Regions from separate parts of the Pseudomonas sp. I3-I5 genome, predicted to be linked through region 1. Evidence: riboswitches for the same ligand, from Rfam matches in the RefSeq annotation. Region 1 holds a riboswitch; the other holds the start of a gene.
What was found. A riboswitch is a leader RNA that binds a small molecule or an ion and turns the genes downstream of it on or off. The one in region 1 is predicted to bind cobalamin.

Region 1 (11,456 bases):
ACGTACTGGATGCGCTTCGCCCGATCCTGCGATCAGCGCCATGGCGGCACATGCGTACGCCTGGCGGTTTGAACATGGCTGTGGGCCTGACCAACTGCGGCGCACTCGGTTGGATCAGTGACGAACGCGGTTACCGATACAGCCCCGTGGACCCGCTGTCCGGCAGACCCTGGCCGATGATGCCGCCCGTGCTTCTGGCCTTGGCCACGCAGTGCGCTGCGCGTGCAGGGTTCGATGGCTTCGTACCGGATGCGTGCCTGATCAATCATTACCTGCCGGGCATTCGTCTGAGCCTGCATCAGGATCGTGATGAGCAGGATTTCAGCCAACCCATCGTGTCCCTTTCCCTGGGTTTGCCTGCCGTGTTCCTGTTGGGTGGCTTGCAACGCGCGGACAAGACCCAGCGTATTGCCTTGAATCATGGCGATGTGCTGGTGTGGGGTGGTGAAGACCGTCTACGCTTTCATGGCGTCCTGCCCATCAAGCCTGGCGTGCACCCACGCATGGGCCCGCGGCGCATCAACCTGACGTTTCGCAAGGCAGGGGCCTGAACGACGAAGCAATCGAATTGAACGCATGGAGCGGGACCGGGCTCCCATGCAGCCTGCAACCTCCTCGAATGCCTTTCCTACAGGAGATCGTCATGACAAATCTGCATGCCCTAGCACGTACTTCGATCAGAGAGCAGCGATCATGAGAATGCCAGGCCGCGCTCCAAATGCATCGGTGCAACTCGACTACGTCCGCGACACCCTGTTCGGTCCCGTGGCGCAAAGCGTCGAGTGCCAGTGCCAGCTTGCGCCGCTCAACCTGCAAGGTCGGCCTGCACTGCGTCTGCACATCTGCCCGCCTCTGCCTAATAAGGTGCACCGTGCGCACAGTGTCGCGTTCATCTGGGACGGGCGCAGTTACCATGGCGTTGTCAGAGACCAGGGCAAGTGCGGCGACGGTGGGCTCAATCTTCTGCTTGAGTTGCAGTGACGGCAGGTTAGAAGCGAGCTTTGCGCCGCGCGGTCAGGCTAATTTCTTCGAGTGCATGGGAGCACTGTCACGCATTGCGTGTAATTGGCCGACCAGGTTAACCAAGTCCCTGCTGCTGTTCAGACTGCTCAGCGGAACATCGCAAAGCGTGACGGCCTCTGTCAGATCCTGACCATTGCCGAGCCGGATGGTCAGGTGTGAGCCATCGGCACAGTTGATTTCACAACGATCTGGCAAGCATGCCTGTTCGATCATCTGTCGCAGTTCCAGTGTCGATACGCCTAACAGTGACATGGCAGAGAGCCCTCTCTGGATTAACTTGCGGTGGGACAGGCCTGGGGCCAGGCACAGGGCCACAGGAAGAGGAACCTGTCGGTGCGCATGTGGATATGCGTTATCGATCGTGCGGGGTTCCATCTGCACCTTAGCTGAAGAACCCGAGCGGTGCTGGGTAGTTCGAGCCGTGTCGAATCGGTGCGACGGGTGGTTCTTCGCGCTCCAGGACGGTGCGCGTTCAGGGCATACGGCCGAACTTCCCCAACTGAAAGCCTTCGATGGACTCGATGATTTCTTCCCGCGTGTTCATCACGAAGGGACCGTATGCCACCACAGGCTCGTCGATAGGCTCACCGCTCAGCACCAGCACACGGGCGGGCTGCAGGGCTTCAAGCAGCACATCGGCACCGTCACGGGCCAATACCGTCACTGAGCACGGGCCGGCCTCGCTGACCTGGTTCAACCGCAAACCGCCTTGCAGGGTCACCACCGCAGCCGTGCGGCCTGCCGGGATAGGGAGCACCAGTTTAGCGCCGGCCTCAAGGTCCAGGTCCCACACGTCCATCGGCGTAAACGTGCGCGCCGGCCCGCTCACCCCCTGGTACTCACCTGCGATCACACGCAGGCTGCCCGCGCCCGCACCCAGATTCACCGTGGGGATATCGGCGCTGCCCAGGGTCTGATAGCCGGCCGGAGCGCGCTTGAATCGGGCCGGAAGGTTCACCCACAGTTGCACTGACTCCAAAACGCCTGCGCTGCGGGCGAATCCAGGTGAGTGAAACTCTTCATGAACGATGCCGTCTGCAGCGGTCATCCACTGAACGTCACCCGGTCCTATTACTCCGCCGGCGCCCGTTGAGTCGCGATGCTCCAGTTCGCCTTGGTAAACGATCGTGACTGTCTCGAAACCCCGGTGCGGATGAGCCCCTACGCCGCGACGCGTCGAGGTGGGGGCGAAGGTGTGGGGCCCGGCGTAATCGAGAAGCAGAAACGGGCTGGTGCGACTGACGTCGTCGTCATAGGTGAACAGGCTTCGCACCGGAAAGCCATCGCCTACCCAGTGCCCGGCAGGATTGGAATGGGTATGCAAAATCGTCTTCATCGTGCGCTCCTCAACGTCCGGGTGCCACCTTAACGTTGCATCGACTCACGGGCTAGCTACCTGAAACGGTCCAGCCTGTTCTACCGGTAGGACGCTGGGTCGAAGGAAAGCCAGCACCTCCTGCGCCGCAGCCTCAGGGTATTCCTGCATGAAACAGTGTCCGCCGCCCACCTCCTGAACATTGACATGAGGGTTGAGCGCTGCCAGCCGTAACGCCGAGGCCCGCACATAAGGGTAAGTCTGGCTGCCGTACAGCACACGCGTCGACACGCCGATACGCGACAGGCTTGACCACAGGTGGGACGGATAGGTACTGAAGATGTCCACTTCGCGGCTTGGGCGACACTTGAGCAGCACGCCGCCCTCGCCTTCGGCGATCGCATGCGACACATAGGCCTGCAATGCCGCGTCGCTCCAGCCTTTGAAGATGCCCCGCCCTTGCAGGGAAATCATGGCTGAGTGGCGGTCGGGCCAGGTGCTGCGCCTGCCGGCCGTTTTGCGCGCCAGCGCATGGTGCCGGTTCAGCCCGAAGCAGGCGGCCAGCTTCATCGAAAACAGCATGCGCCTACTGAAAATCACCGGGTCGAGCAGCACAGCGCGCTCGAACAACTGCGGCTCACTGGCCAGCAACAACCCGGTGAGCACCCCGCCGAAGCTGTGGCCGATGGCAAGGCGGGGTACGTCTGCGTACTCAGCCACATGCGCGCTGAAAGCTTCAGCCGCCAGCGCTGCCGTGCGGTTCCAGCCACGGAACGGGCCTGCGTGGTCACTGTCTCCGTGCCCCTGAACGTCGCTGAGCCAGAGATCGAAGTGTTGCCCCAGTTGCATCAGCAGCGGTTGGTAGGCGAGCGAGCAAAACCCGTTGCCGTGCAGAAAGTGCAGCAGGGGCCGCCCTGTAGGCTCGCTGCGCCAGCCGCGCAGGGTGAACCCTTCGCTACAATCGTGGGACCACGGTGTCAGTTGCATGGTGGGCGCTGCCTTCTGCCTCAAGGGTGGAACGTAGATTCTACAAACAGCAGCGGGTAGAGCGAAACGACCAGCAGTGCAGCCATCAGGACATTGAACAGCATCAGCCAGCGTGGGTTTTGCAGCAGGCCACGAAGGGCACTGCCGAACATGACCCACACACCGACGCTGGGCAAGTTCACCAAGGCAAACACGGCGGCGATGACCACCACGTTGGCAACGTAGCCTTGCGCTGGGGTGTAGGTCGTTATCGCACCTATGGCCATCACCCAAGCCTTTGGGTTGACCCATTGGAAGGCAGCCGCGGCCCAAAAGCCAATCGGCTTTGGCTCTGCCGTAGAGGCGGTGCCAACCGGCCCTGAGGTGGCAATTTTCCAGGCCAGGTACAGCAGATAGGCCGCTCCGGCATAGCGCAACACGGTATAGAGCGCAGGCCAGGCCTTGAAGACCTCTCCCAGACCCAAGCCGACGGCAAGGACCATGACCATGAACCCGACGCTGACGCCCAGCGCGTGTGGCACCGAGCGGCGCACACCGAAATTCACGCCCGAAGCCAACAGCATGGTGTTGTTGGGCCCGGGGGTGATGGAAGAAACGAAAGCGAACAGCACGAAGGCGATCAAGAGGTCGAGCGAGGCGAACATGACGGGTATTCCACTGGGTTCAGGAAAGGGTTCACACTAGCCCATAGCCCTTTGCCCCCTAGCAGTACAGATATAGAGAATTTTGCAGATACACATAGCTGTATCACTCGCAGCCGACAAAGGATAAGCGCTCGATGAGTCTTGTAATTCGCCCTGCCCTACGCACCGATGCCCAACAAATTCTGGACTTCATTACCGAATTGGCCGAGTACGAACGCGCCCGAGAAGAGGTACTGGCCACTACCCAGGACATCGAGCGCAGCCTGTTCGACGCCGACAGCACCGTTCATTGCCTGATGGCCGAACGTGAAGGCCGTGCGATTGGTTTTGCCATCTACTTCTACAATTACTCGACCTGGCTCGGGCGCAATGGCATCTACCTGGAAGACCTTTACATCTCGCCCAACGACCGTGGCGATGGCGCCGGGCGCCAGTTGCTCAGGTACATTGCCAAGCAGGCGGTTGCCAAAGGCTGCGGTCGCCTTGAATGGAGTGTGCTGGATTGGAACGAGCCGGCCATCGGGTTCTATGACGCACTGGGGGCGCAACCGCAAACGGAGTGGCTGCGTTATCGGCTCGATGGCGAGCGGCTGATTGCCTTCGCCCAGCAATGATCGAGCGTAGCCTGTGCATTTGACGCAACGCGGGCCGCGTGCTTTTCTATCGCATTGCGTCAGGTGCCCCTAGAGGGTGAAACGGGAAATCGGTGCGTCGCAGGCTTGCCTTATAGGCCTGGACTATTCCGGTGCTGCCCCCGCAACGGTAAGCGAGTGAGGCGTCTTTACCACTGTGCCAGCAGATACGGCATGGGAAGGTGACGCTGCCCAGGAGATACCCTCCTCCTCGCAAGCCCGGAGACCGGCCTGACGTTCATCAACACCCCGCGGTGGGCGGGCGCTGTCGCATTCCTGCGGGTATCGCCCGCAGCTGCCGCGCCTGCCCGTCGCCTACACGCAGAGGAAGGCGCCAATGCCCGTCACTACCCGCCCGCACGTTAGCAGCATCGTTGCATCCGTATCCCTCAGTCAACGCATTGTCTTGGCTGCAAGCGCCGGCCTGCTGGGCCTGTGCCTGGTTTACTTTGCCGGCTTCTCGCACATCGAAGCCGTTCATAATGCTGCGCATGACACCCGTCACAGCGCCGCCTTCCCCTGTCACTGAGTTGCCGCCCATGATCACGCACATCGCCCGTACGGCGGGCTTTAGCGGACTGCTGGCGGCACTGTTGCTGACCGTACTGCAAAGTTTGTGGGTCAGCCCGTTGATCCTGCAAGCGGAGACATACGAGGCGTCGGCGACGGCACATTCGCATGCCCAAGGTACCGAGGCCGCCCATGAGCACAGTGACGAGGCCTGGTCGCCTGAAGAGGGCTGGCAGCGCACGCTCTCGACCACCGGCGGCAACCTGGTGGTGGCAGTGGGGTTCGCCTTGATACTGGCTGGCTTGTACAGCCTGCGCCAACCGCGCACCACGGCCAGCGGTGCTGCCTGGGGCCTTGCTGGTTTCGCCGTGTTCTGTCTGGCGCCCACGCTCGGATTGCCGCCGGAGCTCCCGGGAACCGCGGCGGCGGACCTGGCGCAGCGACAGGTTTGGTGGGCTGGCGCTGCGGGTGCCACGGCCGTAGGCCTCGCACTGCTGGTGTTCGCCCGCCATTGGGCATTGAAGGTGTTGGGCGTCATTGTCCTGGTGTTGCCGCACGTCATAGGCGCCCCTCAGCCTGAAGTGCACCAGAGTTTGGCTCCAGCAGCCCTGGAGACCCAGTTCCAGGTGGCGTCCTGGCTTACCAATGCAGCATTCTGGCTCGCCCTTGGCCTGATCAGCGCAGGCCTGTATCGTCGCTTCAGCCGCTCGGTGTGAAGCCGTTCTATGCAGGGTTTGGCTGCCGTGGTGGTTGCCCGATGGACAGGTTGTTGACCTTGCTCGAACAAGGCCTCGCTCAGCGGGGCCTGGACGCTGCGTACCTCCACGGTATCGCCAGCATCGATCTCAAGGCGCACGAGCCGGGGCTGCATGCATTGGCAAGCCATCTGGCGCTGCCTCTGTTGTTCTACCCTGCACCGCACTTGAATCGCTTCGAAGCGCATCTGAGCCACCGCTCAGCCGTCGCTTTTGCGCACAGCGGGTGCTGGGGCGTGGCAGAGAGTGCAGCACTGGCAATGGCCGACCAGTACAATGGCGAAACGAAGCTTCTGATCACGCGTCAAACCCTGGGCCCTGCGACCCTCGCCATCGCTCATTGATCCCGCTCACCCTTGTCAATCATTCAGGAATACCATGACGGTTTATTTCATCGGCGCCGGCCCCGGCGACCCCGAGCTGATCACGGTCAAGGGGCAGCGCCTGATTCGCACCTGCCCTGTCATCATTTATGCCGGTTCCCTGGTCCCTCTTGCCGTTCTGGAAGGTCACTGCGCCGACACCCTGATCAACAGCGCAGAACTGCATCTTGAGCAGATCATCGACGCCATTGCGTGCGCCCATGCCCAGGGCAAGGATGTCGCACGCGTGCACAGCGGTGATCCGAGTCTTTATGGCGCTATCGGTGAGCAGATCCGCCACCTACAGCGTCTTGGCATCGATTATCAGATTGTGCCGGGCGTCACCGCCGTGGCTGCGAGCGCCGCGTTGCTGGGGTGCGAACTGACCTTGCCCGACGTCGCTCAGAGCGTGATCCTTACCCGCTTCGCAGACAGCTCGCCCATGCCAGCCGGCGAGCAGCTGGAGGCGCTTGCGCGTCATGCCACGACGCTAGCCATTCACCTGGGGGTCAAGCACCTGGCACGCATCGTTGAGCAGCTGCGGCCTCACTACGGTGGCGACTGCCCCATTGCCGTGGTTTACCGCGCCACCTGGCCGGACCAGGACTGGGTGCGAGGCACACTGGACGACATCGTCGAGCGCGCCGCCCTCAAAGGTTATCGCCGCACCGCGTTGATTGTGGTGGGCCGAGTGCTGGGTGACACGCCGTTCGCCGAATCGGCCCTTTACCGTGCCGGACATGCGCACCTGTACCGCGCCTAGCTTGCGAGCCAGTTCCAGCCCGGAGCACACTGCCTCCAGACCCTCCCGACAGGAACCACGCCTATGCTGGAATTACGCCCCAACTGCGAGTGTTGCGATGCCGACCTGCCCGGTGACAGCCTCGATGCCTTCATCTGCTCCTTCGAATGCACGTTTTGCCGAGGGTGTGCGCAGGGACGCTTGAATGGTCGATGCCCCAACTGCCAGGGCGTTCTTTCGATTCGTCCCGCGCGCGTGGGCAAATCGTTGGCTGAACACCCTGCATCTTCACTGCGCGTAAACAAAGTACACACTGCCTGTACCTGATGATACGGTTCGGCAGCCAACGCGAGGCCACAAGCTGCTGAACCGCCCGCCTTTTTGTAGGATTTTTCATCGGCTCCTTCAAGGTTATTCAACACTTCTATACTCGGCATTATCAAAGTTCGGTAATGGTCGTATCTTGCTGCGCTTCTGACTAACCCGCTTACAGAAGTATTCCTGAGTGTCCCAGGAAGCGGACCATATCTGAACAGGAGTTTTCCCAATGACCAATGTGCTGATCGTGGATGACCACCCCGTCGTCCGTATGTCCCTGCGCATGCTGCTCGAACATGAACGTTTCAATGTCGTTGCAGAAGTGGGCAATGGCAGTGAAGTCGCGCAAATGGCACGCGAGCTCAAACCGGACGTGGTGATTCTCGACATCGGTTTGCCTGGGCTGGACGGAATGGAAGTTATCAAGCGCCTACAATCACTCGATCAGGTGCCCAAGATCATGGTGCTCACTGGCCAGGCGACCGACTTGTATGTACGCCGCTGTCTGGACGCAGGCATCGGCGCATTCGTGACCAAGGATGAAGATCACGACGCCTTGCTGTTCGCGCTCAAGGCCCTGGTAAAAGGCTATTCGACGTTCCCGCAGATGTCGGTCAACAGCAATTCGCTCGAAAGCGAGCCCATGCGCCTGGCGAGCCTTTCCAACCGCGAAATGGAGGTTCTCAGGCGTCTGGCCCGTGGAGAAAGCAACAAGAACATCGGCAGTAGCATGAACCTCAGCGCCAAGACCATCAGCACCTACCGTGGCCGGATCATGGATAAGCTCAAGACCGAGTCGCTGGTGGAAATGGTGGACCTGGCCAAGCGCAACCACGTCTACTGATGAGCGGTGCATGACGATTAAACGTTTGCTGGCCAGTACCCTCCTGCTGATGGTACTGGCAGGGCCTGTCGCGCAGTCGCTGGCGAGCGAGACGCGCAGTTTGCTGGCCCGTTCGGTGAGCGCCACGCAGCCCTTGAATCTGCAAACGGCCGAGCGCCAGTGGCTGGACGCTCGCAAGCGCCTGGTGCTGGGCACCTCACGGCCGGACTATCCACCATTTGATATCAACGTAAGTCCCAGTGACTACGAAGGTCTAACAGCGGATTACGTCGGCATCATCGCTGAGTTGTTGGGTATAGCCGTCGAAGTAAAGCGTTTCGATAGCCGTTATCAGGCCATTGAGGCGCTGCATGAAGGACGTGTGGACGTACTGGGCAGCTCCAACAGCTTTGAGGCTGCAGACGCTGGGTTGAGCCTGAGTACATCGTATGCCGATGACCTGCCAGTGATCGTCACGCGCGAAGGCCAGCGTCTTGCACCGGCCCACGATCTTGCAGGGCTGCGTCTGGCCATGGTTGACCATTATCTACCCGCCAATCGTGCCCGCGCCCTTTACCCGGCAGCGCAGCTGGTTTTGTATCGCTCCACCCAGGCTGGCCTTGCCGCTGTGGCTATGGGCGAAGCCGATGCCTACCTGGGCGATGCAATCAGCACAGACTATCTGATCGGCAAGACCTTCAGAGGTGCCCTGCGGATCGATCACTTCTCACCCATCGTCCCAGAAGCGTTTGCCTTTGCAGTGGCACGCGATAACGATGCGCTGCGTCAACTGCTCGACAAGGCACTGCGCCGGATTGGGGAAAGCGAGCGCCTGGCCATCCTCAAGCGCTGGAGCAACAGCAATACCAGTCTTTTGTTGCAGCGCCACCTGAGTGTACTGACAGATGAGGAGCAAGCCTGGATCAAGGCTCACCCGGTGGTAGACGTGTTGATCAATCCGGCCTTGGCACCCTTGACGTTCTACGATGATCAGCAGCGACCCAGTGGCATAACCCTGGACCTGCTTAAACAAATTACCCTAAGGACCGGGCTGCATTTTCATACCAGGCAAGCCGAGTCTGCCCAGTCCATGATCGACCGTCTGGGCCAGCGCGACGCACTGATGATCGGCGCATTGGGTTACGGCGCTGAACGGTCCAAACAAGTGCGCTACACACGGCCCTACCTGATCAGCCCGCGCGTGCTCGTTACCCGCGTCGATAACCCTTCGCAAGCCGGCATCAAGCGCTTTGAACCGCAACGAATCGCATTTATTCGCAATTCTCCGCAACGCGCCATGCTCCAGCAGCGCTACCCCCGGGCGCGGCTTGTCGAAGTCGACAACCCGCTGGACCTGATGGAGGCGGTTGTCAATCGCAGCGCTGATGCCGCGTTGAGTAGCCATATCAACGCGGCCTATTACATCAGTCACGTCTTCAAGAACCGCCTTCAGATCGCGAGCATCCTTGACGAAGACCCAGCCGTTGCGGCGTTTGCCGTCGCGGCCGATCAACCCCAACTGCAATCGATCCTGGACAAAGCATTGCTGAGTATAGCGCCCGAAGAACTTGAGCAACTGATCAATCGCTGGAGGACGAGCACCGTGGTCAGCGACAGCCCATGGCGCAACTACCGAGAACTGGCGCTCCAGGTGCTGGTGATTGCCGCGTTGCTGATCGCAGGTGTCGTCTTCTGGAACAGCTACCTGCGCAAACTGATCCAGAAGCGGGTCGAAGCCGAGCGCGCCCTGCAGACACAACTGGCGCTGAGCCGAGGCTTGCTGGAGCAACTTCGCCATGCCAAGGATGAAGCCGAGCAGGCCAGCCTCATGAAAAGCACGTTCCTGGCCACCATGAGCCATGAGATACGCACCCCCATGAACGCCGTGCTCGGCTTGTTGGAACTGGCGCTCGAGGACAGTCGCGCCGGTCGATGCGATACCCACATGCTCGAGACAGCCCATGAGTCGGCACTGGGGCTGCTAGGGTTGATAGGCGATATTCTCGATATTTCCAGGATCGAGTCAGGCCACATCAGTTTGCAGCCGATCCCCACCGACCTGGTGGACCTGGTGCGCGCTACCCTTCGCGTGTTCGAAGGCAATGCGAGGTTCAAGGGCCTTGAGCTCGCCTGTGACCTACCCACCGAACCGGTCTGGGTCCAGGTAGATGCTGCGCGCCTGAAGCAGGTGCTGTCGAACCTGATCAGCAATGCGATCAAGTTCACCGACCGTGGTGAAGTCCACACCGCGATGCGCACCTCGGTACAGGGCGAACTCCAGCGCGTCGAGCTCTGTGTGCGCGATTCGGGTATCGGCATAAGCCCTGCGGACCAGGCACGCCTGTTCAATGCATTCGTACAGGTCGACGGGCCCCGTGCGCGCCAGGGCACTGGGCTGGGCCTGGTCATCAGCCGTGCCCTGGCCGAGCTCATGGGCGGTACGCTGACACTGCAGAGTGTGGAGGGAGTGGGTACCAGGGTCCAGATCCTCATGGCCCTGCCCCAGTGTACGCCCCAGATCATTTCTGACGGGCAGGACCCAACCACGGGCCTTGATGCTTGCCCGTTGCACATCCTGGTCGTGGACGACTACCCGGCCAATCTGCTGTTGCTTGAACGTCAGTTGCGCGCCTTGGGCCATCAGGTGACCCAGGCGCAGAACGGCGAAATCGCGTTGCAGCTGTGGCGAGAAACGCGCTTTGACGTGGTGATCACCGACTGCAGCATGCCTGTGATGGACGGTCATGAGCTGGCCTGCTGTATCCGTGCTCAAGAGCGCCAGCAAGGACTGTCGCCCGCGACGATTCTGGGGGTAACCGCCAATGCCCAGGCCGAAGAGCGGGAGCGATGCCTGGCGAGCGGGATGGATGACTGCCTGTTCAAGCCTATCGGCCTGCATGGCCTCAAGGCACACCTGCCGCAGGCGGCTCGCAAGCCACCAGCAGCCCCTGCACCTGCCCGGCCCGGCGGCTTGAACCTGGCCGAGCTGCGTCACTTGACCCGCGACGACGACGATTTGATCAGGCATCTGATCGAGCAATTGTCGCAAAGCGTGGCCGAAGACCTTTCAACGCTGCGCACCCTGGATGGGCAGCCTCCGGACGGGACGCTCAAGGCATTGGTTCACCGCATCAAGGGTGGGGCCAAGATGCTTAAGGTACGTCACTTGGTCGCCGACTGCGAAGCACTCGAGCAGGCGCTTGTAGCAGGTGATCCTGTAGACAACTTGTGTCGGGTACTCCAGGACACCCTGCAAACACTGCACAAAGACCTGATCGCTACCTTGGAAGCCATGCCCAGACCATCAGAGCCGAATTGAGTCACTCGCACCAGGTGCGCGTGAAA
Region 2 (11,456 bases), 1.1 Mb from region 1:
CACCCAGCGCCCCTGCCCCGGCCGCCATGACCGGGCCAGCATTGGGGCTGTCCCATAGCGGCCCCTGGCGGCGCCAGCAGGCCAGCGCCAGGCGGGTTTTGCCCAGCACTGCGTAGGTGAGTGCGACCAGGCGCGCCGGCACATAATTGAGTACGTCATCGATGCGCGCCGCGCACCAGCCGAAGCGCTCGAAGCGTTCGTTTCGATAGCCCCACATGGCATCGAGGGTGTTGCTCAGTCGATAAAGCACCACCCCTGGCGCCCCGGCCACGGCAAACCAGAACAAGGCGGCGAACACGGCATCGCTGCCGTTTTCCAGCACCGACTCGGTGGCCGCCCGCGCCACCGCCGTCTCGTCCAGCTCACGGGTTTCACGGCTGACCAGATACCCCACTCGCCGCCGTGCTTCTTCCAGATCGCCCTGGCGCAAGGCCGTGGCCACCGGCAGCACATGTTCGCCCAGGCTACGCAGCCCCAGGGCGCAGTACAGCGCCAGCACATCGACCAGCCAGCCGATCACCGGCAGCCAGGAGAGCATGAGGGCCAGCAAGGTCAGCGGCACCACGGCCAGGAACCAGGCGCTCACGCCATGACTGCGCCAACCGCGCCCGCCGGCATTGAAGCGCCGCTCCAGGCTGCTGGCCATGTTGCCGAAAGCGACCAGCGGGTGGCGCCGCCGCGGCTCACCGAGCAACGCATCCAGGGCCACACCGGCCACGCTCAGCAACGCCACGCTCATACGCCTTCTCCCCACCGGTTTTCAAACAGCATCTCGTGCAACGGTCGTTCTTCGGTCCAGCTCTGCATGACCAGCATGGGCGCAGGATAGAATGCCGCCACCGGCCCCAGGCACAGCACGGCCACGGGTTTGGCGCCGCTGGGCATGCCAAGCAACGCTGCCAGCGCCTGGGGATCGAACAGCGATACCCAGCCCATGCCCAGCCCTTCGGCACGGGCGGCCAGCCACAGGTTCTGGATCGCGCAGGCGAGCGAGGCCAGGTCCATTTCAGGCAGGGTGCGGCGCCCGAAAATGTGAGGCTCACGGTTGTCCATCAAGGCGGCGACCCATAGTTCGGCGCAATCGTTGATGCCCTCTACCTTGAGCTTCATGAATTCGTCCGAGCGCTCGCCCAGCGCTTGTGCAGTCAACGCCCGTTCGGCCTCCACCAGGGCCTGGATGCGCCCACGCAGGGCCCGCTCGGTGATGCGGATGAACCGCCATGGCTGCATCAAGCCCACGCTCGGTGCCTGGTGGGCTGCGCTGAGTAACCGTGTCATGACCTGCGGCGCCACCTCCCCTTGAGCGAAATGGCGCATGTCGCGCCGCTCGCCGATGGCGCGGTAGACCGCGGCACGCTCCTGGTCGCTGAACGCATGTTCGTTCATGGGCAGAGCAGCGCTGCGGCTGCCTCCGGGTTGGAGGGGAAGTAGAAGTGCACGTAGGACGCGGTCAGGCGGCCCAGGCGATAGACCGCTTCGTTGCCGCGCCCACCGTTGGGGCTCAACCCACGTGCCAGCGGCTCGAGCGCGGTGCTGGTCAAGGAGTGGTGGTAGGTATGGCCGCGCAGTATGCCCTCGGGCAGTTCGACCGCCTGCAGAGCCAGGGCCGCCAGGCGCTTTTGCATGGTCGCCTCCCCCGGCAGCAACCCAAGCAACTCGACCCTGTCCCCGGCCACGTCGGTCAGTGCGTCGAGCAGATACAGCATGCCGCCGCATTCGGCGAGCAACGGCTTGCCCTGGGCATGATGGGCGCGGATGGCCTGGCACATCGAGGTGTTGCGCGCCAAGGCATGATGGTGCAGCTCGGGGTAACCGCCGGGCAGGTACAGGCTGTCCACTGGGGGCAATTCGACGTCATGCAGGGGGGAGAAGAACTGCACCTGTGCGCCTAGACGGCGCAACAGGTCCAGGTTAGCGCCATAGAGGAAGGCAAAGGCTTCGTCGCGGGCCACACCGATACGTACGCCCGCCAAGGTGGCCTGGGCGGGTAACGGATCGGCCGGTTCGAAGGTGACCGCCGGTGGCAAGGCGGCATCGCAACTGGCGCCCAATGCCTGGGCGGCAGCGTCCAGGCGTGCGTCCAGGTCGTTCAACTCGCTGGCCTGCACCAACCCCAGGTGACGGCTGGGCAGTTCGATGCCGCGCTCGCGGGACAAGCCGCCATACCAACGCAGGCCCTCGGTGAGGCTGCCTTCGAGCAGTTGCGCATGACGCAGGCTGCCCACCCGGTTGGCCAGCACCCCGGCGAACGGCAGATCCGGCTGATAACGCGCCAGGCCCAGGGCCAGCGCGCCAAAGGTCTGGGCCATGGCCGTACCGTCGATAACCGCCAGCACCGGCACGCCGAAGTGACGTGCCAGGTCGGCGCTCGAAGGGGTGCCGTCGAACAGCCCCATCACCCCTTCGATGAGGATCAGGTCGGCTTCACCTGCCGCCTCCCAGAGCAGCCGGCGGCTTTCCTCGGCACCGATCATCCACAGGTCCAACTGGCAGACGGGGGCACCGCTGGCGCGTTCGAGAATCATGGGGTCGAGAAAGTCAGGCCCGCATTTGAACACCCGCACCTTGCGGCCCAGATTGCGGTGCAGGCGCGCCAGCGCGGCAGTGACCGTGGTCTTGCCTTGGCCAGAAGCCGGCGCGGCAATCAGGACGGCGGGGCAATGGCGGGCCTGGCTCACAGCTCGACGCCCTTCTGGGCACGGATACCGGCCTGGAAGGCGTGCTTGAGCATGCCCATTTCGGTCACGGTGTCGGCCAGCTCGACCATTTCCGGCTTGGCCGCGCGACCGGTGACGATGACGTGCTGCATGGGGGGGCGAGCCTGGATGTCCGATAGCACCTGGTCCAGATCAAGGTAGCCGTGCTTGAGCGCAATGTTGAGCTCGTCGAGCACCACGAACTGCACCGCAGGATCCTGCAGCAGTTGCGTGGAGACGGCCCATGCCGCTTCTGCCGCCGCAATGTCACGCTGGCGGTCCTGAGTTTCCCAGGTGAAACCCTCGCCCATCACGTGATAGCGCACCTGTTCGGGAAAGCGCCTGAAGAACAGCTCTTCGCCGGTACTGTTGCGGCCCTTGATGAACTGCACCACCCCGCACTGCATGCCGTGGCCCAGGGCCCGGGCAAGCATGCCGAAGGCCGAGCTGCTCTTGCCTTTGCCATTGCCGGTGAGCACCAGCAGCAGGCCGCATTCGTTGGGGGAATTGGCAATGCGTTCGTCGATGACCGCTTTCTTGCGCTGCATCCGTGCCAGATGGCGTTCGTCGCGCTCGGTGGCGTCGCTCATGGGAGGTTCTCCGCTGGCTGACACCACGATCGAGCGCCGTGTCAGGGAATGGGCAGGCAAACGGAGCGCGCGCAGGGGCATTGGCCAAGGCCAGTGGTCACCGCGCATCACCCTCCGTGATGCCGTTGGCAGTATCAGGCCGGTCTCCGGGCTCGTGAGCGGGCCGCTGGCCCTGACCTGCGCGCCTTCCCGGGTATGGTCACCCAGTGGCCCTGCGCGGCCGTCACTCACTTACCGTTGCGGGGGCAGCGCCGGAATCGCACCCTGTGGGCACTCACCGACTTCCCAGTTTCACCCTGGCCAGACGTTGCTGGCGGGGCACCTGAAACACGCGCGAAGGTTAGAGGGTTGCACCCGGAGCGTCAATCGACGCGGCTCGCCTGGCGGCGCAGGAGGGATGGCCGAGCCACCCGCGTCAGCCCCGCCGCCTGTGCGACTGAACCCGCCGCGTTCCACAGCCTCTGAATCAATAGAACCTGCCGAGGACGTCGACCATGAACCGCGTGGCACTGCCTGTTGCACTTCTTGTAAGCCTGGGCTTGGGTGGCTGCGGCGAAACGGCGCGCCTGACAGTGGCCGACGGCACCGGCCCTGCGCCGCAGTTGCCCTCCCCCGCCAAGACCCTGCTCCCCACCGTGAACATCGCGCCAGCCGTCGGCTGGCCCGCCGGGCGCATGCCTCAGGCTGCACCCGGGTTACAGGTGTCGCGCTTTGCCGGTGACCTCGACCATCCGCGCTGGCTGTACGTGCTACCCAATGGCGACGTGCTGGTGGCAGAAACCAACGCACCTGCCAAGCCCGAAGACGCCAAGGGTATCCGCGGATGGGCCATGAAGCGGGTCATGGCACGCGCGGGGGCTGCCGTGCCCAGCCCTGATCGCATTACCCTGTTGCGCGACGCCGACCAGGATGGCGTTGCGGAAATCCGCCATACCTTTGCCGACGGGCTGAACTCGCCCTTTGGGATGGCGCTGGTGGGCAATGATTTTTACATAGCCGATACGGACAAGCTGCTGCGTTTTCACTACCAGCCGGGGGCACGCCAGGTAACCGGCCCGGCAGAAGTAGTTACCCTGCTGCCAGCCGGCCCGTTGAATCACCACTGGACCAAGAATGTCATCGCAAGCCCTGATGGGCAGCGCCTCTACGTCACCGTGGGCTCAAACAGCAACGTGGGTGAAAACGGACTCGACCAGGAGCAGGGTCGCGCCGCAATCTGGGAGATCGACCCTAGCACCGGCAAGCACCGCCTGTTCGCCACCGGCCTGCGCAACCCTAACGGGCTCGCCTGGGAGCCTAACAGTGGCGCACTGTGGACGGCGGTCAACGAGCGTGACGAAATCGGCAGCGATCTGGTACCGGACTACATCACCTCGGTACACGCGGGTGGATTCTATGGGTGGCCCTACAGCTACTATGGCCAGCACGTGGATGAGCGCGTGCAGCCCCAGGACCCCGCCAAGGTCGCCCGAGCACGGGTACCCGACTATGCCGTTGGACCGCATACTGCTTCACTGGGATTGGCCTTCGCCGGGCCGGATGTGCTACCTGCTCGTTTTGGAGCAGGCGCATTGATTGGCCAGCATGGGTCCTGGAACCGCAAGCCCCACAGCGGCTACAAGGTGATATTCGTACCCTTCGACGCCTCAGGCAAACCGTCGGGCCGGCCCATGGACGTGCTCGACGGTTTTCTGGATGAAGGCGGCCAAGCCATGGGCCGCCCGGTGGGGGTTGCCCTGGAGGGTCGCGGGGCCGTACTGGTCGCGGACGATGTGGGCAATGCCATCTGGCGCGTCAGCAAAGCTCGGTAACCCGTCTCAGGGGTTCTGTGCCAGGTGCCCCTGAGGGATGACCCGCTTGGCCTGCAGGTAGGCCTTGGCCCAGTAGCTGTTGGACAAATAGTCCAAACGCACCGTACCGCCAGTGCGAGGCGCATGCACGAAGCGCCCGTCCCCTACATAAATGCCGGCATGGCTCACCTGCGAGCCGCCACTGGTCGCGAAAAACACCAGATCACCCGACTGCAAGGATTTCACATCCACGGTAGGCGCACGCATGCCGATCATCTCGCGCGTGGAGCGCGGCAGGCTGATGCCGGCGGCATCGCGGTAGACGTACTTGATCAGACCACTGCAGTCGAAGCCTGAATCGGGCGTATTGCCGCCCCAGCGGTAGGGCGTGCCAACCAGACCAATGGCGCGAATCAGTACGTCATCGGCAGTGGGCGAGAAGCTGGGTTGGCTGTAGGTAACCTGGGGCTGCACAACCCGCACAGGGGCAGGCGCCTGAGGTTGGCTGGAGCAGGCCGCCAATAAGGCTGCCAGGGAAATGAAAGCGAAGCGCGCCATCGTTGTCATGGCCAAAACATCCTGTATGGGAACGCTGGGCCGCAGCGGGATAGAGTTGAGAAATTAGATTAGACGCTTTCTGTAAATACGCACGGCGTCGAGCTTTTTTGCAAAGCAGCGACGCCGTGGTTAGGACACATCAGATTGCCATTAGTTGCGCGCGATATGCGTCGGCGCCATGGCCAAGGCACGTTTGGCCTCGAGGAAGGTCTTGCTCCAGTAACGGTCACCGAGGCTATCGATGCGTACGCCCCCGCTACGGCGGCTGCTGGAGTGAATGAACTGGTTGTCGCCCAGGTAGATGCCAGCATGACTGACACGACCACGGCCGTTGGTGCTGAAGAACAGCAGATCGCCAGGCTTGAGTTTGTTGCGTGCCACCTTCGGCGCATCGACGTTGATCATCTCGCGGGTAGAGCGCGGCAAGGTCATGCCTGCCTCTTCGCGGAACAGGTAGCCGATGAAGCCGCTGCAATCGAAGCCGGACTGCTCCGAGGTACCACCGAAGCGATAGCGGGTGCCGATCAACGACATGCCGCGCTCCAGAATGCTGTCGGCCAGCACTGGCAGCTGATAGGGCTTGCTGCTGGAGAAGACCTCCAGTTCATCGTCAGTAGCCACTTCCTGGGGTTCGCCAAACACTGGCGAAGACGAGGCCTTGGCCTTGATCGCCGGCTGTACGGCGACCGGGGTGTGATCCTGGGGCTGGGATACCGGGCCTTGGGCCGCGCAGCCAAAAAGCAGGGTCACGAGTGCGAGTGGCACGAGGGGTGCGAAGCGCTTGAGCATGGGCACAACCGTGTCTGTAATCCTTTAGTGGGGTGGAACTATGCCCACTATAAGTTCCATTTGCAAATTTTATCGAAAAAGATGTGACTTTTCCGTGGGATGGCTCTGGCCCCGTGTTTTCAGGGGGTCACCAGCCCAGGGTTTCCTTGAGGAAAGGAATGGTGAGTTTGCGCTGGGCTTGCAGAGATGCCTGATCGAGCCGTTCCAGCAGATCGAACAGCGCACTCATGCTGCGCGCGCCGCGGGTAAGGATGAAGTGACCCACTTCGTCGGTCAGGTGCAGGCCGCGCCTGGATGCCCGCAATTGCAAGGCACGTAGCTTGTCTTCGTCGGACAGCCCGCGCATCTGGAACACCAGGGCAAGGGTGAGGCGGGATTTCAGGTCAGGCAGCTTCACCGGCAATTCTCGCGGGGAAGCGGATGCTGCCAGCAGCAGCCGACGGCCACTGTCGCGCAAGCGATTGAACAGGTGGAACATGGCCTCCTCCCAGTCCGGCTTGCCGGCGATGACGTGCAGGTCATCGATGCACACCAGTTCGTACTGGGCCAGGTAGTCCAGAAGACCGGTACCGCGTTCGAGCAGCTGCGCCAAGGGCAGGTAGACGGCAGGCTCGCCCCGTTGCTGGAAACGATGGGTGGCTGCTTGCAGCAGATGCGTGCGGCCCACGCCTTGTTTGCCCCACAGGTAGATGAGGCTCTCGGTCCAGCCGGCGTCGGCTTCGCAAAGCCGCTCGACATACCCCAACGCAGCGGCATTGGCGCCCGGATAGTAGTTGATGAAGGTGGCGTCGTCGCGCAGGCGCACACCCAGGGGCAACTGGATCGGTGGTTTCATGCTCGCGGGCGGTCGACAGGACCGCAGGGGGCCTTTTGTGGACAATCTGCAAAGTCTATACCTGCCAAGCGGGGTGCACAATGACGCCGCTGCAGAGTCCAAGCAAAATCAATGGGTTGCACTCTCCCAGCGCCAACCCGAGACTCACCTGCCGCCCTGTCACGGCTGATTGGGTGCGGGGGGATCGAGGGGGACTGGGACTGGAGCATCCCCTGCATACATGTCCGACTCCTTGTACAAGCCGTGCACGTGGCGCAGCAGCACCATGATGACCGCCGCCACCGGCAACGCGAGCAGCACGCCCGTGAAACCGAACAGCTCACCGCCGGCCAGGATGGCGAAGATCACCGCCACAGGGTGCAAACCGATCCGGTCGCCTACCAGTAGCGGTGTCAGCACCATGCCCTCGAGTGCCTGACCGACCATGAAGACCGCAACGATGCCGAGCATGGGATACAGATCGCCACCGAACTGAAACAGTCCTGCCACCAGCGCCGCGCCGATGCCAATGATGAAGCCCATGTAGGGGACGATGGCCGCCAGACCGGCCAGCATGCCGATCAACAACCCCAGTTCAAGCCCGACCAGCATCAAGCCTGCCGAGTAGATGATGCCCAACGCGACCATCACCAGCAGTTGCCCACGCACGAACGCACCCAGCACCTCGTGGCACTCGCTGGCCAGCTCGACGACTTTCGGCTCGCTCTGCCGCGGCAACAAGCTGCGCAACTTGGCCATCATCAAGTCCCAGTCACGCAACAGGTAGAACCCCACCACGGGGATCAGCACCATGTTGGCCACCCAGGCCATCAACGCCAGGCTGGAGGCCGTTGCCTGGGACAGGAGCATGCTGACGATATCGGTGGTCTGCCCCATGTGAGCGCCGATGGCCGCCTTGATCTTGTCGAATTTCCAGAACCCGTCGGCAAGGCCCAGGCGCCCCTGCACCCAAGGCAAGGCGACGTGTTCGAGCCAGTCAAGCACTTGCGGCGCCAGCGCATACAGGCGCACCAACTGCTTGGCCAGCATGGGGATGAGCACGAGCAACAGTGCAAGCATCAGCAACGTGAACAGCCCGAACACCACCGCTACGCCCCAGGTCCGTGACAACCCCAGGCGCTCCAGGCGATCGACCAGCGGGTCGGCCAGATACGCCAGCAGAATGCCGACCAGAAAAGGTGTGAGAATGTTGTGCAGGCTATAAAGCAGGGCGATGACGATCAATGCCACGCCCAGCCAGATCCAACGACGCATGTCAGTCATGAACGACCCTCTCACCAACCAAAGCGCAAGCCATCGAACGGTTCGGCACCAGCCGCAGGCGACACTGGTGGCTCGTCTGGGGACGTACCCACTGGCCCAGGGGTCACCTGCGGCGCAGGTATCTGCTCGGCCGGGACTTCCCTGAGCTTGGCCAATGCCAGCTGAGCCCGTAGTTGTTCGCGGCTGGCGGTGACCGAATAGGTCAGCACGTCGCCGTCGACCCGCTTCAACTGCGCGCCGTAGGACTCCAGAACCCGGGCCAGCTCAGCGTAGCGCGGCAGGTTCATGCCCTGGACCTGCATCTGCACTTGGCCACCGGCCCCGGGTCGCGTCACGTAACGCGGTGCCAGCCGCGTACTCACCGCAAGCATCACGGCGTCGGCAAGCGCTGCCGGGTCCGCTCCTTCGGCGCTGCCCTGCTCGCGCTCACCGCCCAGCCACAATTGCCATTTACCTTGCCATTTGCCGTCGACCTGCTGGGCGTGCACAGCCAGCAGAGCATCGGCGCCGTAGCGCTGGGAGACTTCACGCAGCGGCCCCGGGTCCTTGGCGTCGATATGCTTGGCATCGGCCACCAATTGCTCTTGCAGATCGGCCAGAGGCAGGCGCAGCGGCAAGCCCCGGTGACGGGCCGCGCGCCGCAACGGCTGGGCGCTGGGCTGGCCGTCCCCTACCAAGCTGGTGCCGTCAACGCTCTCGACGAGCCACCAACCCAGAATCGACGGGCGATTGCTGCCCCACAGACTAAGGCCCGCCTTGCGCAGGGCACGTTCGGTGCTACCGGGGTCGAACTCGACCCGCACGGTTTCGGGCGGGCCAGCGTCGCTGCCCACCTGGTTGACGATCGGTTGCGGGTCCTTGCGCAGTGCGGCCAGCGCCGGGCTCTGCACGGCCTTGGAGTCGCCGGTCAGGCGCAGCACCAAGGTGTCGAAGGCCTGGCTGGTCGCCGCCGCACGCGCCTCGGCGCCCTGCCCGGCCACTGGCTCGCGTACCTGATAGAGGCCGGAGACGTTTTCGGCCTGGGCCGCGCCTGCGATCAACGCCAGACATCCCATGACCCAAGTAGTGAAGAAGCGCATCGTTGTGTCCTTGTGATCTGGAACGGCGAGTTTCAAGCTTCAGCGCTCACACCTCAAGCGGCACGGTTAAAGGTAGCACCGGCAAGGCCAGGCTTCTGGCGATCTTGCAGGGGCAAGGGCCCTAAATTCACCTGCCCGTCGGCCGGAGGATGGCCGCTGCCCGGCAACCCTGATAAAATCGCGCGCCTTCACAGACCACTGATGTCACGGTTAGCCGCTGCATGGCTGCCGGCCCTTGCCGTCAGGGTCGTTTTTACGAATCCCTCCCTCCTAAAGGCCTGGATCAATGAGCAAGCAACCCTCCCTGAGCTACAAGGACGCCGGTGTAGACATCGACGCCGGCGAAGCACTGGTCGAACGCATCAAGGGCGTGGCAAAACGCACCGCACGCCCTGAAGTCATGGGTGGCCTGGGCGGCTTCGGCGCCCTTTGCGAGATCCCGGCCGGCTACAAGCAGCCGGTGCTGGTCTCCGGCACCGACGGCGTGGGCACCAAGCTGCGCCTGGCGCTGAACCTGAACAAGCACGACAGCATCGGCCAGGACCTGGTCGCCATGTGCGTGAACGACCTGGTAGTTTGCGGCGCCGAACCGCTGTTCTTCCTGGATTACTACGCCACTGGCAAGCTGAACGTGGACGTGGCGGCTACCGTGGTCACCGGTATCGGCGCAGGTTGCGAACTGGCGGGCTGCTCGCTGGTTGGTGGCGAAACCGCCGAGATGCCGGGCATGTACGAAGGTGAGGACTACGACCTGGCGGGCTTCTGCGTAGGTGTAGTGGAAAAGGCCGAGATCATCGACGGCTCGCGCGTGGCCACCGGTGATGCGCTCATCGCTCTGCCATCCTCGGGCCCGCACTCCAACGGTTACTCGTTGATCCGCAAGATCCTCGAAGTCTCGGGCACCGACGTCGAAAGCACCCAGCTCGACGGCCAGCCACTGACCGACCTGCTGATGGCGCCAACGCGCATCTACGTCAAGCCGCTGCTGCAACTGATCAAGAACACTGGCGCAGTCAAGGCCATGGCCCACATCACCGGTGGCGGCCTGCTGGACAACATCCCGCGCGTATTGCCGGCCAATGCCCAGGCGGTCATCGACGTGGCCAGCTGGCAGCGCCCAGCCGTCTTCGATTTCCTGCAGGAAAAGGGCAACGTCGACGAGCATGAAATGCACCGCGTACTCAACTGCGGCGTGGGCATGGTGATCTGCGTAGGCCAGGACCAGGTCGAAACTGCCCTAAGCGAACTGCGCAACGCCGGCGAACAGCCTTGGGTCATCGGCCATATCACCGAGGCCGCAGAGGGCGCTGCTCAGGTCGAGTTGCAGAACCTCAAGGCACACTGATGCCGAGCAAGCCCTGCAATGTCGTGGTACTGCTGTCGGGTTCCGGCAGCAACCTGCAAGCGCTGATCGACAGCAGCGCCATCCCGGACAGCGCCGTGCGCATCGGCGCGGTCATCTCCAACCGCGCCGATGCCTACGGCCTGCAGCGCGCAGCCGCTGCCGGTATCGAAACCGCAGTACTCGACCATACCGAATTCGAAGGCCGCGAAGCCTTCGATGCGGCCCTGGTGGCGTGTATCGATGGGTTCGCCCCGGACCTGGTGGTGCTGGCGGGTTTCATGCGTATCCTCAGTGGCGGCTTCGTGCGCCACTACCAGGGTCGCCTGCTCAACATCCATCCTTCGCTGCTGCCTCGCTACAAAGGGTTGCACACCCATCGACGCGCCCTGGAAGCAGGGGATGCCGAGCATGGGTGCAGTGTCCATTTCGTCACCGAGGAACTCGATGGGGGCCCGTTGGTCGTACAGGCTGTCGTGCCGGTGGCACCCGATGACACGGTCCAAAGCCTGGC

Region 2: linked by a shared signal. The riboswitch ahead of cobO (cob(I)yrinic acid a,c-diamide adenosyltransferase) and the one ahead of MOP87_RS10605 (CbtB domain-containing protein) in region 1 are both predicted to bind cobalamin.

Annotation. Positions count from the first base shown of each region.
Region 1 is NZ_CP093940.1:2,349,773-2,361,228, forward strand. Features, by position in the region: gene alkB (DNA oxidative demethylase AlkB) at 1-551, shown strand, start outside; gene MOP87_RS10575 (hypothetical protein) at 694-981, shown strand; gene MOP87_RS10580 (DUF1652 domain-containing protein) at 1,015-1,275, opposite strand; gene MOP87_RS10585 (pirin family protein) at 1,496-2,359, opposite strand; gene MOP87_RS10590 (alpha/beta hydrolase) at 2,405-3,325, opposite strand; gene MOP87_RS10595 (LysE family translocator) at 3,346-3,969, opposite strand; gene MOP87_RS10600 (GNAT family N-acetyltransferase) at 4,104-4,583, shown strand; cobalamin riboswitch at 4,628-4,851, shown strand; gene MOP87_RS10605 (CbtB domain-containing protein) at 4,939-5,130, shown strand; gene MOP87_RS10610 (CbtA family protein) at 5,141-5,827, shown strand; gene MOP87_RS10615 (cobalamin biosynthesis protein) at 5,824-6,210, shown strand; gene cobM (precorrin-4 C(11)-methyltransferase) at 6,245-6,991, shown strand; gene MOP87_RS10625 (DUF1272 domain-containing protein) at 7,055-7,297, shown strand; gene MOP87_RS10630 (response regulator transcription factor) at 7,518-8,132, shown strand; gene MOP87_RS10635 (transporter substrate-binding domain-containing protein) at 8,149-11,430, shown strand.
Region 2 is NZ_CP093940.1:3,448,065-3,459,520, forward strand. Features, by position in the region: gene cbiB (adenosylcobinamide-phosphate synthase CbiB) at 1-739, opposite strand, end outside; gene bluB (5,6-dimethylbenzimidazole synthase) at 736-1,392, opposite strand; gene MOP87_RS15350 (cobyrinate a,c-diamide synthase) at 1,383-2,678, opposite strand; gene cobO (cob(I)yrinic acid a,c-diamide adenosyltransferase) at 2,675-3,286, opposite strand; cobalamin riboswitch at 3,406-3,627, opposite strand; gene MOP87_RS15360 (sorbosone dehydrogenase family protein) at 3,781-5,097, shown strand; gene MOP87_RS15365 (C40 family peptidase) at 5,104-5,643, opposite strand; gene MOP87_RS15370 (NlpC/P60 family protein) at 5,785-6,423, opposite strand; gene hda (DnaA regulatory inactivator Hda) at 6,551-7,258, opposite strand; gene MOP87_RS15380 (AI-2E family transporter) at 7,418-8,521, opposite strand; gene MOP87_RS15385 (DUF2066 domain-containing protein) at 8,533-9,600, opposite strand; gene purM (phosphoribosylformylglycinamidine cyclo-ligase) at 9,887-10,945, shown strand; gene purN (phosphoribosylglycinamide formyltransferase) at 10,945-11,456, shown strand, end outside.